DNA from 3 places in the Alkaliphilus metalliredigens QYMF genome. Region 3 is predicted to be linked to each of the others. Evidence: riboswitches for the same ligand, from Rfam matches in the RefSeq annotation. Region 3 holds a riboswitch; each other region holds the start of a gene.
What was found. A riboswitch is a leader RNA that binds a small molecule or an ion and turns the genes downstream of it on or off. The one in region 3 is predicted to bind S-adenosylmethionine.
Positions count from the first base shown of each region.

Region 1 (4,817 bases), 200 kb from region 3:
GGACAAAGGATCAAGCACAAAGAACCGTAAGACTGCGCTAAATTGCATTATTATTCCATTGCACTTTTCATGGATTTCATGTTAAATTGGCAAATGTTTTTAAGTATACGATAATATTTACAAAATCGGAGGCTAACAAATGCTTTTTTGTCTGTTAGTCTCCTCATTATTGCCTTTATTCCCAGTATATTTAGTGCTCGTTTCATATTATAGGCTAAAAAGGCAAAAGAAATCTCCGTTTTTGCTGATTGCATCCCTTTTGTCAGAAAATACGTCATGCCTAGCCCTCTTTTTATCGTTCCAAAGGGGTGCTCTACGATCATTTGTCTTTGCTTATAGAGTTCTTTGTTTTCTATCATCCTCTGGTCTACTCTATCTAAGATATCTTGATCTATTGGTCTTCTTACTCGTCTGCCTCTTTTATCTTTTGTACATTGATCTTTAAAATTACATTTACTACAGGCTTTGAAATTTTGATATACTATTTCTTTTGTATTTTCATTTATAGGTTTTTGTCTTCTACAATAAAGTTTTTCTCCTTTAGGACATATATAAATATTTTCCTCTTTATCATATTCAAATTTGTCTAAATAATATTATTCCTCTCCTGTAGTATTGGGAAATACTTGTTTTGAAACATAGGTTGTAATACCTTCTTTTTCGCATTTTTTTAAATCCTGTGCATTGTAATAACCTTTATCTGCTAGGGCTTTAAGTTTTTCTACTTCAAATATTTCCTTTGCACTTGTCTCTGTGATATGAACAGAACGATTACAACCCAAAGGCTCTGTAAACATAAAAGCATTTGCTGTACCATTTCTTTCGTATTCATAATCGTGTCGTTCAGGTTTCCCAGGTTCTAAGGGGAGAGGGGTACGAGTTTCCCTAATAAGTTGTATAGGCTGTTCATCCATACAAACTACAGGCTTATTACTATCATAGGGTCTCTGGTATAAATCAAGGACATCTTCCATAGCGCATACGAAGGCAGCATCTTGTTCAGGGGGTATCATCCAATACTTACTTTGGTGAGGCTTCAAGTCATTTTTTTTAGAATCCTGGAAACTGTTTGATGTGAAATAGAATCAACTATATTTAATTCAACAACTTTATTAGCGAGTAACCTCAATGTCCAGTGAGAATGATCAGCCAGTGGTGTGCTGCAGGCAAGAGCTATTATTTTAGCTTGATCTACACCATCAAATTTTCTAGGCAAAGTAGAAGGATCTCTCTTTTTTCGGTCAAGAGCACTATCAAGACCTTCTTCTACGAAGCGTTTTTTGACATTTGTTATCGTATTGCTATGGCAATTAAACGCTTCTGCAATTTGTCTATCAATCCAGTTTGGTCCGTCTGTATTGGCCTTGAGAAGAATGTTTGCATGTTTGATTTTATATGCCGGTGATTTACCTTTACTTATTATATCTGTTAGTTCTTGATGTTCTTCATTGGTCAGTTTTACGATATATTTCTTTTTCATGATGTTCCTCCATTTCTTTGGGATTAGTTTACACATATCTTCCCCAAAGAAGGAGGTTACTAAGCACTAGTAGATAAGTAGATTCTTTCAATTTTTTCCAATCAATGATGTCTAATAATTTTTCGAAAATAGTGATATAATTATCATTAACCAATAGTCAGTACCCCCTTGCAAATATGGTTAGTGTGTAATTATATTAAAGCAAAGGTTACTGACTATTTTCATGTCTAAATTTAAGTCAAATTATGAAAGTACTGGATACGAAGTATTGTCAATGGATTTAAAATCCATTAATTGAACACTAGTGACATACATCTATTGTTAAAAGAAGGAAAAGAACCATTAGAACAAATAATGAGACGTATAAGTGGAAGCTATGTATATTGGTATAACAAGAAGTATGAACGGGTAGGAACTTTATTTCAAGATCGATTTAAAAGTGAACCCGTAGAGACAGAATCATATTTTTTGACGGTTATAAGATACATTCATCAAAATCCTATAAAAGCAGGAATTATAAGAAATATAAAAGACTATAGATGGAGTAGTTATAGGGAATATTCAGTAACCCCCAAAATAATAGATAAGGAATATGTACTTAAAATATTTGCTAAAGACAATGATATAGCTATTGAATTATTTATTAAATTTAACAAAAAGAATAATAATGATGAGTGCTTAGAAATCAAGGAAAAAAAGAAGAATATATCAGATGATGAATTAAGGCAGATAATAAAAAATCAATTTAAGGTAGAAGCATGGACGTTACAAAATGAATCAAAAGAAAAGAAGGAAATTAATTTTATTGTTGACAAAACATTTTATACACTATATAATCATATCTAATATAAAAACTAAATATAACTTATCAAGAGAAACTGAGGGACTGGCCCGATGATGTTTCAGCAACCACACATATGTGACGGTGCTAAATCCAGCAGAACATAGTTCTGGGAGATGAGAATGGATAATGAAACCCTTCTTGGGTTATTTTTATGCAGATAAACCTTTTCTCTCTTTGAGAAGAGGTTTTTTTATTTGGTAAAAAGTATGTGCTATTTCTATGGTAAAGAAAGGAGGCTGAAAATTGATTATATTACATGAACTAACCAAAACCTATGGAAGTAACAAAGAAGCTGTTAAGGCATTAAAAAAGGTTAGCTTGAAAATACAAAGAGGAGATATATTTGGAATAATTGGATATAGTGGGGCTGGTAAAAGCACCTTGATAAGATGCATTAATCTTTTAGAAAAAATGGATTCTGGGAAAGTCACAATAAATGGCATAGAATTAACAGAACTATCGCCAAAGGAATTAAGGAAACAAAGAGAAAAAATAGGAATGATTTTCCAACACTTTAACTTAATGAAGAGGAGGACTGTGTATGATAATATAGCTTACCCCTTAAAGGGTAAAGGTTTAACAAAGGTTGAAATAAATGAAAAAGTGGTAAAACTTTTAGAATTGGTTGGAATTAAAGATAAGATTTATTCTTATCCCTCTCAGCTAAGTGGAGGTCAGAAACAGAGGGTGGGCATAGCAAGGGCCCTTGCCAATGATCCAGAGGTATTATTATGTGATGAGGCAACCTCAGCCCTAGATCCTCAGAATACAAGGTCAATTTTAAACCTGTTGAAAGAGATTAATCAAAAGCTCAATTTAACGGTGGTAATTATTACCCATCAAATGGAGGTTATAAAGGAAGTTTGCAATAGGGTGGCCGTGATGGATGCTGGGGAGGTAGTAGAGGAGGGAAGCATCATAGATGTCTTTTCTAATCCAGCAACAGATATTACCAGGGAATTTATTGCTAAGACCATGGGTTATGAAGGCCTAGATGAGTTGATAAATCAGAATTTCCTCAGGGATCCAGGTCAATATGAATTAACTGTAAAAGTTACCTTTGTTGGTCAGGTAACGGGGCAACCTTTTATTTCTAGAATATCTAGAGAGTATGGGATTATGGTAAACATACTTTTTGGAAGCATAGAAAGCCTACAGGGGATCCCCTTTGGAAGTCTTGTGGTCAGTCTTACGGGTAATGAAGGAAAGATTCAAGAAGCAATTGCACTTCTTGAAAGCAATAAAATACGAGTGGAGGTATTAAGAGAGTATGGAGCTAGTAAATCAAATGCTACCCAATGTAGTTGAATTGTTTCCTGAGTTAGTTAAAGCATTTATGGATACCTTGATTATGGTTTTTATATCTGGATTAATTGCCTCCATAATCGGAATTCCTTTAGGTGTAATCTTAGTTATTACAAGAAAAGGGAATCTGGTGGAAAATAAATTGATAAATTTTATATTGGGAAAGGTAGTGAATATATTTAGATCTTTACCTTTTGTAATTTTGTTAACGGCCATTATACCTATTACAAGATTTTTAGCTGGCACAACAATAGGTCTTAGGGGTGCAATAATACCTCTAATATTTGCCTCCGCTCCCTTTGTGGCACGGCAGGTGGAGTCAGCACTGTTAGATATAGATCCAGGAGTTATTGAAGCAGCACAGGCCATGGGATCTAGCCCCTTTGAAATAATCTATAGGGTATTACTTGTGGAGGGCTTACCTGGAATCATATATGCTTTAACCATAACCGTCGTTAGCTTAATCGGTTTTTCTGCCATAGCTGGAACGGTGGGAGGTGGAGGTCTTGGGGATTTCGCTATACGATACGGTTATCAATATTATAGAACTGACATCATGATTGTAAGCACAATAATTTTGCTGCTGATCGTAAATGTTGTTCAAAGTACAGGGGAATATTTTCAAAAGAAATTAAGTCACTAAATTAAACAACAAGCAAAATAAACACAAAAAATGACTGAAGGAGAGAAAAAAATGAAAAAAATCATACTAATATCTATAACTATTGTTTTATTGGCATTAATTGTAACGGGCTGTGGAGCTAAAACCGCTGCTGGTAATGAAGATACATTAAAGATTGGTGTAACAGGTGGGCCCCATGAAGAAATTGCTAAAAAGGTTAAAGAATTGGCTGAGGATAAGGGCTTAAATATAGAATTAGTTGTTTTCAATGAGTATATTCAACCCAATATACAGCTATTTGATAAGGAATTGGATGCTAATATTTTTCAGCATGAACCATACTTAATTAAATTTAATACAGATAGAAGCATGGATCTTATTACCATCGCACCAACAGTAAACTTTCCAATGGGTATCTATTCTGATAAAATCGCTTCACCTAGTGAACTAGTTGAAGGCCAACAGGTAGCAGTTCCCAATGATTCGACAAATCAAGCTAGGGCATTGATCCTATTGGAGACAGCCGGAGTTATTAAACTCAGGGAAGGTGCAGGTACTGCGGTAAC
Region 1 is NC_009633.1:4,002,075-4,006,891, reverse strand. Features, by position in the region: gene AMET_RS25200 (transposase) at 51-551, opposite strand; gene AMET_RS27420 (hypothetical protein) at 597-974, opposite strand; gene AMET_RS27415 (helix-turn-helix domain-containing protein) at 1,037-1,480, opposite strand; gene AMET_RS19125 (transposase) at 1,775-2,326, shown strand; SAM riboswitch class I at 2,343-2,444, shown strand; gene AMET_RS19120 (methionine ABC transporter ATP-binding protein) at 2,568-3,632, shown strand; gene AMET_RS19115 (methionine ABC transporter permease) at 3,595-4,272, shown strand; gene AMET_RS19110 (MetQ/NlpA family ABC transporter substrate-binding protein) at 4,324-4,817, shown strand, end outside.
Region 1: linked by a shared signal. The riboswitch ahead of AMET_RS19120 (methionine ABC transporter ATP-binding protein) and the one ahead of metA (homoserine O-acetyltransferase MetA) in region 3 are both predicted to bind S-adenosylmethionine.

Region 2 (4,817 bases), 370 kb from region 3:
AGCCACTTCATGAAGCAGGCATTAAGATTTTAGGAACCCCACCATCAGGAATTGACCTAGCGGAGGATCGCGAAAAGTTCAGTAAGCTATTGGTTGAGCTGAATATTCCACAATCCAAGGGGGTTATGGTCAGTGATATCAAAGAGGTAGAAGAAGCTGCAAAGGTTCTTGGGTTCCCATTAGTGGTCAGACCCTCCTATGTAATCGGTGGACAGTCAATGGAAATCGTAAGGGATGAGGAAGAGCTACTTTATTATGCAAATCATTTAACTGACTTTAACAAATACAATGCAATCCTAATGGATCAATATATTTTGGGAAAAGAAGTTGAAGTAGATGGCATTAGCGATGGCAAAGAGATTTTGATCCCTGCTATTATGGAGCATATTGAAAGAGCAGGAGTTCATTCTGGAGACAGTATGAGTGTCTATCCTGTTCAAAGCTTAAGTGAAAAAGTAGTAAAGGATATTGTTGATTACACCCAGAAAATTGCCATGGCCTTAGGAGTAGTTGGATTAATTAACATTCAATATGTGGTCAAGGATGAACAAGTAATGGTGATTGAAGCCAATCCAAGGGCATCACGTACTGTGCCTATTGTTTCTAAAGTGACTCGAATTCCAATGGTGGCTCTTGCAACGGAAGTGATGATGGGGAAAGCCTTAAAGGATCTGGGATATGGGACTGGAGTCGCAGCTCATCCTCCGTATATCGTGGTGAAAGCCCCTGTATTCTGTTTGGAAAAGCTAGGAGATGTCGATACGATGCTAGACCCAGAAATGAAATCCACAGGAGAGGTAATGGGCATCGGTTTAAATTACCAAGAGGCTTTACTAAAAGCCTTTGAGGGAGCAGGTTTTCACATTCCATCAAAGGGAAGGGTGCTGTTTTCCATAGCAGACCGTGATAAGACGGAAGCCATTGCCCTGGCAAGGGAACTAGAGGAACAAGGATTTGAAATCATTGCCACTTCAAGTACTGGCAAACACCTAGTAAAGCATGGGGTGCATATTAAAGAGGTGTTGGGCTCAAATGATGAAATATTAGAAGCCTTTAAGAGTGGATCCGTTGCAATGGTAATTAATACACCAACAAAAGGGAAGAAGATAGAGAGACAGGGTTTTCAAATCAGAAGACAATCCATTGATTATAGCATTTCTTGTTTTACATCATTAGATACTGCCTATCAATTTTTAGATGTCATTAAATTTGCAAAAACATACACATATCAAGTCATCAAGCTTTTTGAACCCCAAGCTATTGACAAGATTTCTCCTAAATTAAGTAATATTGTATAATAAGGTCTCCACAAAAAACGAGCAAGTGACTCAATTGAGTCACTTGCTCGTTTTTATGCGCAAGTGAAAAATAAAGATAGGATTCAAATAACTATATGGTTAAACAGCTCTATTGAGGTTTACTAATAAATACCTGTGTAAACAGTAAACCATATCGATCACTAGGAACGATACCGATGCCCAGGTGGGTAAAATCTGGACTTAGAATGTTTCTTCTATGTCCTGCAGAATTCATCAATGAAGTATGAGCCTGTTCCACTGAAGCGTTACCAGCTAGGTTTTCACCTGCATGTAAGTATTTCACACCAAAGCTTTCCAGCATATCAAAGGGACTGCCATAGGTAGGAGAGTTATGACTGAAATAGTTTTGATCTTCCATGTCCTGAGATTTAATTCGAGCTACTCTGGTTATTTCTAAGTCAACTCTTAAGGTAGAAAGACCATTTCGTTCTCTCTCACTATTAACAAGGTCGAACATTTGTTGTTCTTCCGCAGATAGAGCTCGAATTCCAGTGGTTTGGGGCTCCGGGTCTACCTGCTGTCCTGTTTGCGGTTGTTGTCTTTCATTTGGTGGTAGCGTAGGTTTCTCTTCCAGTCTTGGGGCTTCTTCAGGAGCCTCTTCTCCAGGCTGTGTCGCATCCTCATCAACCTGTCTCTGGGGAAGTTCTTCCTGCTGTTGATACATTGGTTGCTGTGTTTCATTGGGGGTAGTGGGGTGGTCCTCACGACGATCAGCACCTTCCCTTACTATAGGCATTGCATCAGCAGTTTCAATTCCACCCACTTGATTATTATCTAGTTGGACAATATACCAGTCCTGTGATTGATTTAGAACCCTAATCTCACTATCTTTTTCTAAAGTAGCAAGACTATCGAAGTCTCTTCCTAGTCCTGATTTAACATCTGCTGAATCAGCCGTCACTCGAGCAAATTCAACATCAGCTATATGAAAAATAGCGGAAAGGTTAGTCTCTCTAGGCTGATTATCTTGGGCTAAATGGTCCTGAGGTCCTCCGCAGGCAGTGGTAAGTAGAAGGGAAAAAGTTAATAAAAGCAAAGCTTTATTTCGCATATCATACCTCCGTTAATCAAATTTTATCTAAATGAGTCTCTTATATTATTTGCAAAAATAATGGTTATATGTCTTTAAATTAAATAAAGAATTTATTGAATATTTTAACTAAAGGGTATTTACAAGTTAATTCTTTTGTGATATCATAACTATAATTTAATAGAAACTTATCAAGAATTAGGGGAGAGAGTTGACTTGATGATCCTATACCAACCTACTAGAAAAAGTAAGGTGGTCCTGTTAACACACGATAAGGGGGTATAGTAAACCAATAATACGGTGAATATAATCTTCTTAACGATATGTTAAGAAGATTTTTCTATTTTGAAGAAATTGCATATTAAAAGTTTGAGTTGCTGTGGTAGCATCAGACGAATTGTATCTGGATTTACAAAAAAGTAAAAGCGAAATTGAATATCTTATCTAGAGAGGTGGAGGGACTGGCCCGATGAAACCCAGCAACAGCTAGCTTGAGGCATTAATCAAGCTTGAAATGTGCTAATTCCTGCAGCCCTTGGCTGAAAGATAAGGAGAGTATTTTCATCAATACCATTAAGGTATTTTGAAAAAGCCGCTTCTTATTAATTTAAGAGAAGTGGCTTTTCCTATAAGCACTTGAATCTTTAAGTGGGCCATGAGTCGATGCGAGAGCACCAGACGAATTTTTAACAAAACAAAACAAGGAGGAATTATAATGACAAAAAAATTATCTTTCGAAACATTACAAGTTCATGGGGGGCAAGTGGTTGATGGTACCACTAAATCTAGGGCAGTCCCAATTTATCAAACCACATCCTACGTGTTTGATGATGCACAGGATGCAGCAGATCTTTTTGCACTCAAGAAGGAAGGGAATATTTATACAAGGATAGGAAACCCAACAACAGATGTATTAGAAAAAAGAATCGCGGCATTAGAGGGTGGGGTAGCGGCTGTGGCTACGGCCTCAGGAATGAGTGCCATTACCTATGCTATCTTGAATGTCGCTAAGCCAGGAGATGAAATTGTGGCGGCGGCCACACTTTATGGAGGCACCTACACACTATTTTCAAATACATTTAAAAGGTTAAATATTAAAGTGGTCTTAGTGGATCCAGATGATTTTGAAGCAGTGGATCAAGCCATTAATGAAAATACCAAGGCTGTGTTCATTGAAACCATTGGAAATCCAGAAATTAATGTCATTGATATTGAAAAGATAGCTGAAATAGCCCATGACCATGGCATCCCATTAATCGTAGATAACACCTTTGCTTCACCGTATTTATGCAGGCCCATTGAGTTCGGAGCGGACATTGTGGTTCACTCCACAACTAAGTTTATCGGGGGACATGGAACTTCAATTGGAGGGGTTGTGGTAGATTCAGGAAAATTTCCTTGGAATAATGGAAAATTTGAAGAGTTAGTTGAACCGGATGAAAGCTACCATGGATTATCCTACTGGGATACATTTGGTGGCGCTGCATATATTGCTAGACTACGCACTATCTTATTAAGAGATATTGGGGCGGCCATCTCTCCTTTTAATTCATTTTTATTGATTTTAGGGTTAGAGACTTTATCACTACGAGTAGAAAGACATGTGTCAAATGCATTGGAAGTGGCAACCTACCTTGAGAAACACCCCCAGGTGGCATGGGTCAATTATCCAGGGCTTCAATCCAATAAATACTATGAACTTGGGCAAAAATATTTACCATTAGGATCTGGCTCAATTTTCACATTTGGTCTAAAGAGTGGCTATGAAGGTGGAAAAAAGTTAATCAATGAGCTTACTATTTTCTCTAATGTAGCCAATGTTGGAGATGCAAAATCACTGGTAATTCATCCAGCCTCCACCACTCATCAACAATTAAGCCAAGAGCAGCAACTATCAGCGGGAGTATTACCTGAACTTGTGAGAATCTCTGTAGGAATTGAAAATGTAGCAGATCTAATTGCAGATATTGAAGACGTGTTAGGAAAATTGTAAGGGGGGAAATCTTATGAAAATAACTAAATTATTTAATGATAAAAGACCAGTCATCTCTTTTGAAATTTTTCCACCTAAGAAAGAGCTTCCTATTAGTAGCATCTATGGAGCCTTAGACGGACTGGCTGATTTAAATCCAGACTTTATCAGTGTAACCTATGGTGCTGGAGGGACAGGTAGTAATAAGACAATAGAAATTGCATCAATAATCAAAAACAAATATGAAATCGAAGCATTAGCTCACTTAACTTGTATTACTTCTAACAAGGAAGTCATTCAACAGAATATTAAAGCCCTTCAAGAGAACAACCTAGAGAATGTGTTAGCTCTCCGAGGGGATGTTCCTTCGGATTTTATCCGACGAGAAGAAAATCAATATCAATATGGGGTGGACTTAATCAAGGAATTAAAGGGATATGGAGACTTTGATATAGGAGCTGCTGTATATCCAGAAGGACACATTGAATGTGACGAT
Region 2 is NC_009633.1:3,430,395-3,435,211, reverse strand. Features, by position in the region: gene carB (carbamoyl-phosphate synthase large subunit) at 1-1,298, shown strand, start outside; gene AMET_RS16590 (CAP domain-containing protein) at 1,408-2,370, opposite strand; SAM-I-IV-variant riboswitch at 2,533-2,656, shown strand; SAM riboswitch class I at 2,787-2,902, shown strand; gene AMET_RS16585 (O-acetylhomoserine aminocarboxypropyltransferase/cysteine synthase family protein) at 3,065-4,342, shown strand; gene AMET_RS16580 (methylenetetrahydrofolate reductase) at 4,356-4,817, shown strand, end outside.
Region 2: linked by a shared signal. The riboswitch ahead of AMET_RS16585 (O-acetylhomoserine aminocarboxypropyltransferase/cysteine synthase family protein) and the one ahead of metA (homoserine O-acetyltransferase MetA) in region 3 are both predicted to bind S-adenosylmethionine.

Region 3 (4,817 bases):
TGCTTTCCCTTTTACGGCAACCAAACCTGCAACAACATCACTATGCCCACCTATAAATTTCGTTGCACTATGGATCACGATATCTGCTCCAAGATCAAGGGGGCGCTGTAAATAAGGAGTCATAAATGTATTGTCTACAATAACCAGTAAATGATGTGCCTTTGCAATACCCACTGCACCCTTAAGATTGGTTATTTTCAATGTAGGGTTAGATGGTGTTTCAAGAAAAATTGCCCGTGTATTCTCTTTGATATTGGCCTCAATCTCACCTAAATCAGTTGTATCTACAAGGCTGACTTCTATTCCGTACCGATTAAAAATACGATTCAAAGCCCTATATGTTCCGCCATATACGTCTTGACAGGCAATGATGTGATCTCCTGCGGAAAAAATTGAAAGCACAGATGAAGTCGCTGCCATTCCTGAGGAAAACGCAAACCCCCTATCTCCATTTTCAAGTTCAGCTATTGTTTCCTCTATGGCTCTTCTTGTTGGATTTTCTGACCTTGAATATTGATACTCCTGTTCTGCCTCAATATCCTCTTGGTGATAGGTAGACACCTGATAGATGGGTATACTTAAAGCACCGGTTATTTTATCCTTATCGTTTGTATTATGTATTAGTTTTGTTCCAAAATTCATTTTTCTCACCTCAATGCCCTTTCTAAGTCTAATATGATATCTTCTACTGCTTCTATGCCAACAGAAAGCCTTAATAGTTTATCATTTACACCAATTCTTTCCCTTATCTCTTGGGGGATAGCTGCATGGGTCTGTACCATAGGATACGTGATTAGACTTTCAACACCACCTAGACTCTCTGCAAACATTATGACTTGAACACGGTCAAGTACCTGCTTTGCCACTTCCTGACTCTTGACTGTAAAAGAAATCATGGCGCCAAAGCCCGATGCTTGTTTCTTAGATAATTGGTATCCCTCATGGTCAGGATCTCCCACATAATAGACTTTTTCAACCTGCTGGTGCTCCTTTAACCAAGCGGCTACTTTTATGGCATTCTGCTGTTGCTTTTCAAGTCTAATTCCTAATGTTTTAATACCACGTAGGATTAACCAACTATCAAAGGGAGCTAGAACAGCTCCTTGGCTTTTTTGAATCAGTTTCAGGTTTTCTCCTAGATCGTCATCCTTTACAATCACAAATCCAGCCAGGGTATCATTGTGTCCACCGAGATATTTTGTTCCACTATGAATCACAATATCTGCCCCAAGCCCTAGGGGTCTCTGAAAATACGGTGTCAAAAAGGTATTGTCTACAATAAGCATTACCTCCTTTGACTTTGCAATTTCAGAAATTGAAGCAATATCAGCTACCTTCATCATGGGATTTGATGGTGTTTCAATGAATATCGCAGCTGTGTTCTCCCTTAAGGCCTTCTCAACTTCCCTAATTTTACTGGTGTCAACATAGCTAAATTCAATCCCATACCGTTTATAAATCTCTTCACAAATTCGATAGGTGCCTCCATAAAGATCATCCGAAACAATAATATGCTGACCCGGTGTAAACAGAGTAAACACTGTTGATATCGCCGCCATACCACTGGAAAAAGCCAGTCCATGCTTTCCTTTTTCTAAACATGCCATGGTATTTTCAAGTTCTTCCCGGGTCGGGTTTTGTAATCTTGAGTAATCATAGCCCGTGGTCTCATTAAGACCCGGGTGCCTAAAGGTTGCACTCTGGTATATGGGAAAACTTACAGCTCCCGTATGGGGATCATATCCTTTAAATCCATGTACAACTTCAGTTTCAATATGCAACTTCTTATCCTTCACGCAACTCATAGATGCTCTCCTCCTTTTTCATTTATATTTCTATGTCATCACGGGTGACTCTCTCTATCCCTTCTAAATCATAGGGGGTTTCCTGATAAACATAATAATTCAGCCAATTGCTAAATAAAAGACTGGCATGGCTCCTCCATTTGACTACAGGCTCTTTTGTCGGATCATCTTGAGGGTAGTAATGATCTGGGATATTAATGAGCTTTCCACTCTCCTTATCCCTTTCATACTCTGATTTTAAGGTTAGTGGACTATATTCTGAATGTCCCGTTACAAAAATTTGTCTTCCATTTTTTGCTCCTACAATATGCACTCCTGATTCCTTTGATTCCGATAAAATTTCTAGTTCATCTACTTTTTGTATGTCATCATGTCTTATCTCTGTATGCCGAGAATGTGGTACATAAAAATAATCATCAAAGCCTCGAAATAATTTGACTGTTTTTTTATTGACCCAGTGAGGGAACACACCAAACATTTTATTTTCCAAGGGATACTTAGGAATACCATAGTGATAGTACAATCCAGCCTGAGCTCCCCAACATATATGCAGGGTAGAATAAACATTCTGTAGGCTCCATTTCATAATTTCACAAAGTTCTTCCCAATAGTCTACTGTTTCGAAGTCTAATAATTCAATGGGTGCACCAGTAATAATCATACCATCAAATTTTTCCTTTTTAATTTCTTCAAATGTATGATAAAACCTGAGTAAATGCTCTTTGGATGTGTTCTTTGAAACATGACTATTAGGATGAATAAGTGTAATATCAACCTGAATCGGTGAATTTCCCAATAACCTCAATAACTGGGTTTCTGTTTCTATTTTCGTTGGCATCAAATTCAAAATCACAATCTTTAGTGGTCTAATGTCTTGATGGGTGGCACGACTTTCAGTCATCACAAATATGTTTTCCTTTTCCAATGTTTCTACAGCCGGCAAATCATCGGGAATTTTTATTGGCATCATCATTCTCCTCCGTTTTCTTCTATTTAGTAAATATAAGCTTTGACTCTGTTTCATTAATTGACATCCATGCTAAAAATTTTTAAAAATTCAAGTGCTTAATCGTAAGAAAACCCCTTCTGAAAAACAGAAGAGGTTAATATCATAGAAACTCATCTATCTTTCAGCACCAATTCTTTCGAATATTGCTGCAGGATTTAGCACCTCGCTTTCGCAGGTTGCTGGGTTTCATCGGGCCAGTCCCTCCACCACTCTTGATAGTAATATATTTAGTTAGATCCCATTATATATATTCAGACTATTCTTGTCAATCAAAACATTTAACTAATAAGATAATTTTCAGTTGTGTTGATGTAAAATTGTTATTCTTTAAAAATAATTATACAATTTCCTCAATTACTTCAACTCATCTACAACTTTTTCAAGCTCCAATATTCTAGATCCTTTTATTAAAACAATGGCATCTTTTTTGATCATTTCTTTGAGTTTTGTTGTCAGTGATGACTTATCCATAAATGAAAAAACCCGTTCATCTGGAAATCTCGTTTTTGCTCCCTGAGCAAAATATTTTCCTAGTTCCCCAATGGTAAATACATAGTCTATTTGGCTAGGGTCAATTTCTTCTCCTATGTCTATATGTGTTGTAATTTCATTTTCCCCAGTACCAAACATATCTCCAAGGACCACAATCTTTTGTTTATATTTTTTGAAAGAATACATTGTATCTAGAACAGATCGTAGACTAATAGGATTAGACTTATAAGAATCATTTAAAATATCAAATCCATTGCATTTAATTAACTCATTTCGCATACCTGTAGCTTCAATTTTCAACATCCCTTCTTGTATCTTTTCCAAGGTAATATTAAAATACTGAGCAACAGCAATAGCAGCTGCAGCATTGTATATTTGATGATTTCCAAGCATAGATAAGAACAGTCTAGGAGAATCACTACCTACTAGTTCAAAGTATATCCCTTCATTTTCTGAAGAAATTAATTTAACAGTATAATCATTATCACGATTGATTCCAAATGTCACTTTTTTTTGTTTTAGATCCAGCTTCTCTACCCCTACTCTAAGTGGAGGGCTATCTCCAAAGTAAATAAAAAGTCCATGGGGTTTTAATCCTTCTATGATTTCAAGTTTTGCCTTTAGTATGTTTTCTACCGAACCCAAATCATTGATGTGTACATTTGTTGAATTTGTAATAATCGCCACGTCAGATGAAGCAATCTTAGATAAAAGTTCAATTTCACCTAAACCAGACATTCCCATCTCAATCACTGCTATTTCAGTATTTTCAGCCATTTCTAATAGCGTTAGCGGTACCCCTAAATGATTATTTAGATTTCCCAAGGTCTTATGTGTCTTATAGACAGTCTGTAATATATTAAAAAGGATATCCTTTGTTGAAGTCTTTCCGTTACTACCTGTAATACCGATGATCTTTACATTTAATTGGTTTCGATACGCCTTTGCTAAAGTCTGAATCGCATCTAGGGTATCTTCAACAAGTATAAAGGGGAAGTCAATATTTGGAATAGGCTGATTCTTATCCCACAAAGTAGCTGTTGCTCCATTTCCCATGGCTTTTTCTATAAATTCATGGCCATTGAATTTCTCTCCAATGATGGGAATATATAGTTGCGTATCTTTAATTGTTCTGGTATCAATTGAAACACCATTGATCCATATATCTTCATGGGATTTCTTAAGACCGCTCCCCTTCACCATCTCTTGTATTTCATTTAATTTACGACGGATCATCTTTTTCACTTCCTTTTATATAAAAAACTTTTTCTCTTATTATAACGTTCAAAGGCTAGATTAATAAGTTTCTCGATCAGTTCTGGATACGTTGTCTGGTCAGTTTTTTCCCATAAGGCTGGTGTCATACTAAGCTTCGTAAACCCAGGCATGGTATTCACTTCATTGACATAGAACCTTTCATCATCTGTGACAAAGTAATCTACCCTTACCAGTCCAGAACAATTCAGAACATCAAAAGATTTTATTGCCACTTCCCTCATCAGCTCACTAAC
Region 3 is NC_009633.1:3,804,887-3,809,703, forward strand. Features, by position in the region: gene AMET_RS18215 (trans-sulfuration enzyme family protein) at 1-642, opposite strand, end outside; gene AMET_RS18220 (trans-sulfuration enzyme family protein) at 648-1,805, opposite strand; gene metA (homoserine O-acetyltransferase MetA) at 1,828-2,772, opposite strand; SAM riboswitch class I at 2,926-3,036, opposite strand; gene AMET_RS18230 (UDP-N-acetylmuramoyl-tripeptide--D-alanyl-D-alanine ligase) at 3,169-4,542, opposite strand; gene AMET_RS18235 (D-alanine--D-alanine ligase) at 4,548-4,817, opposite strand, start outside.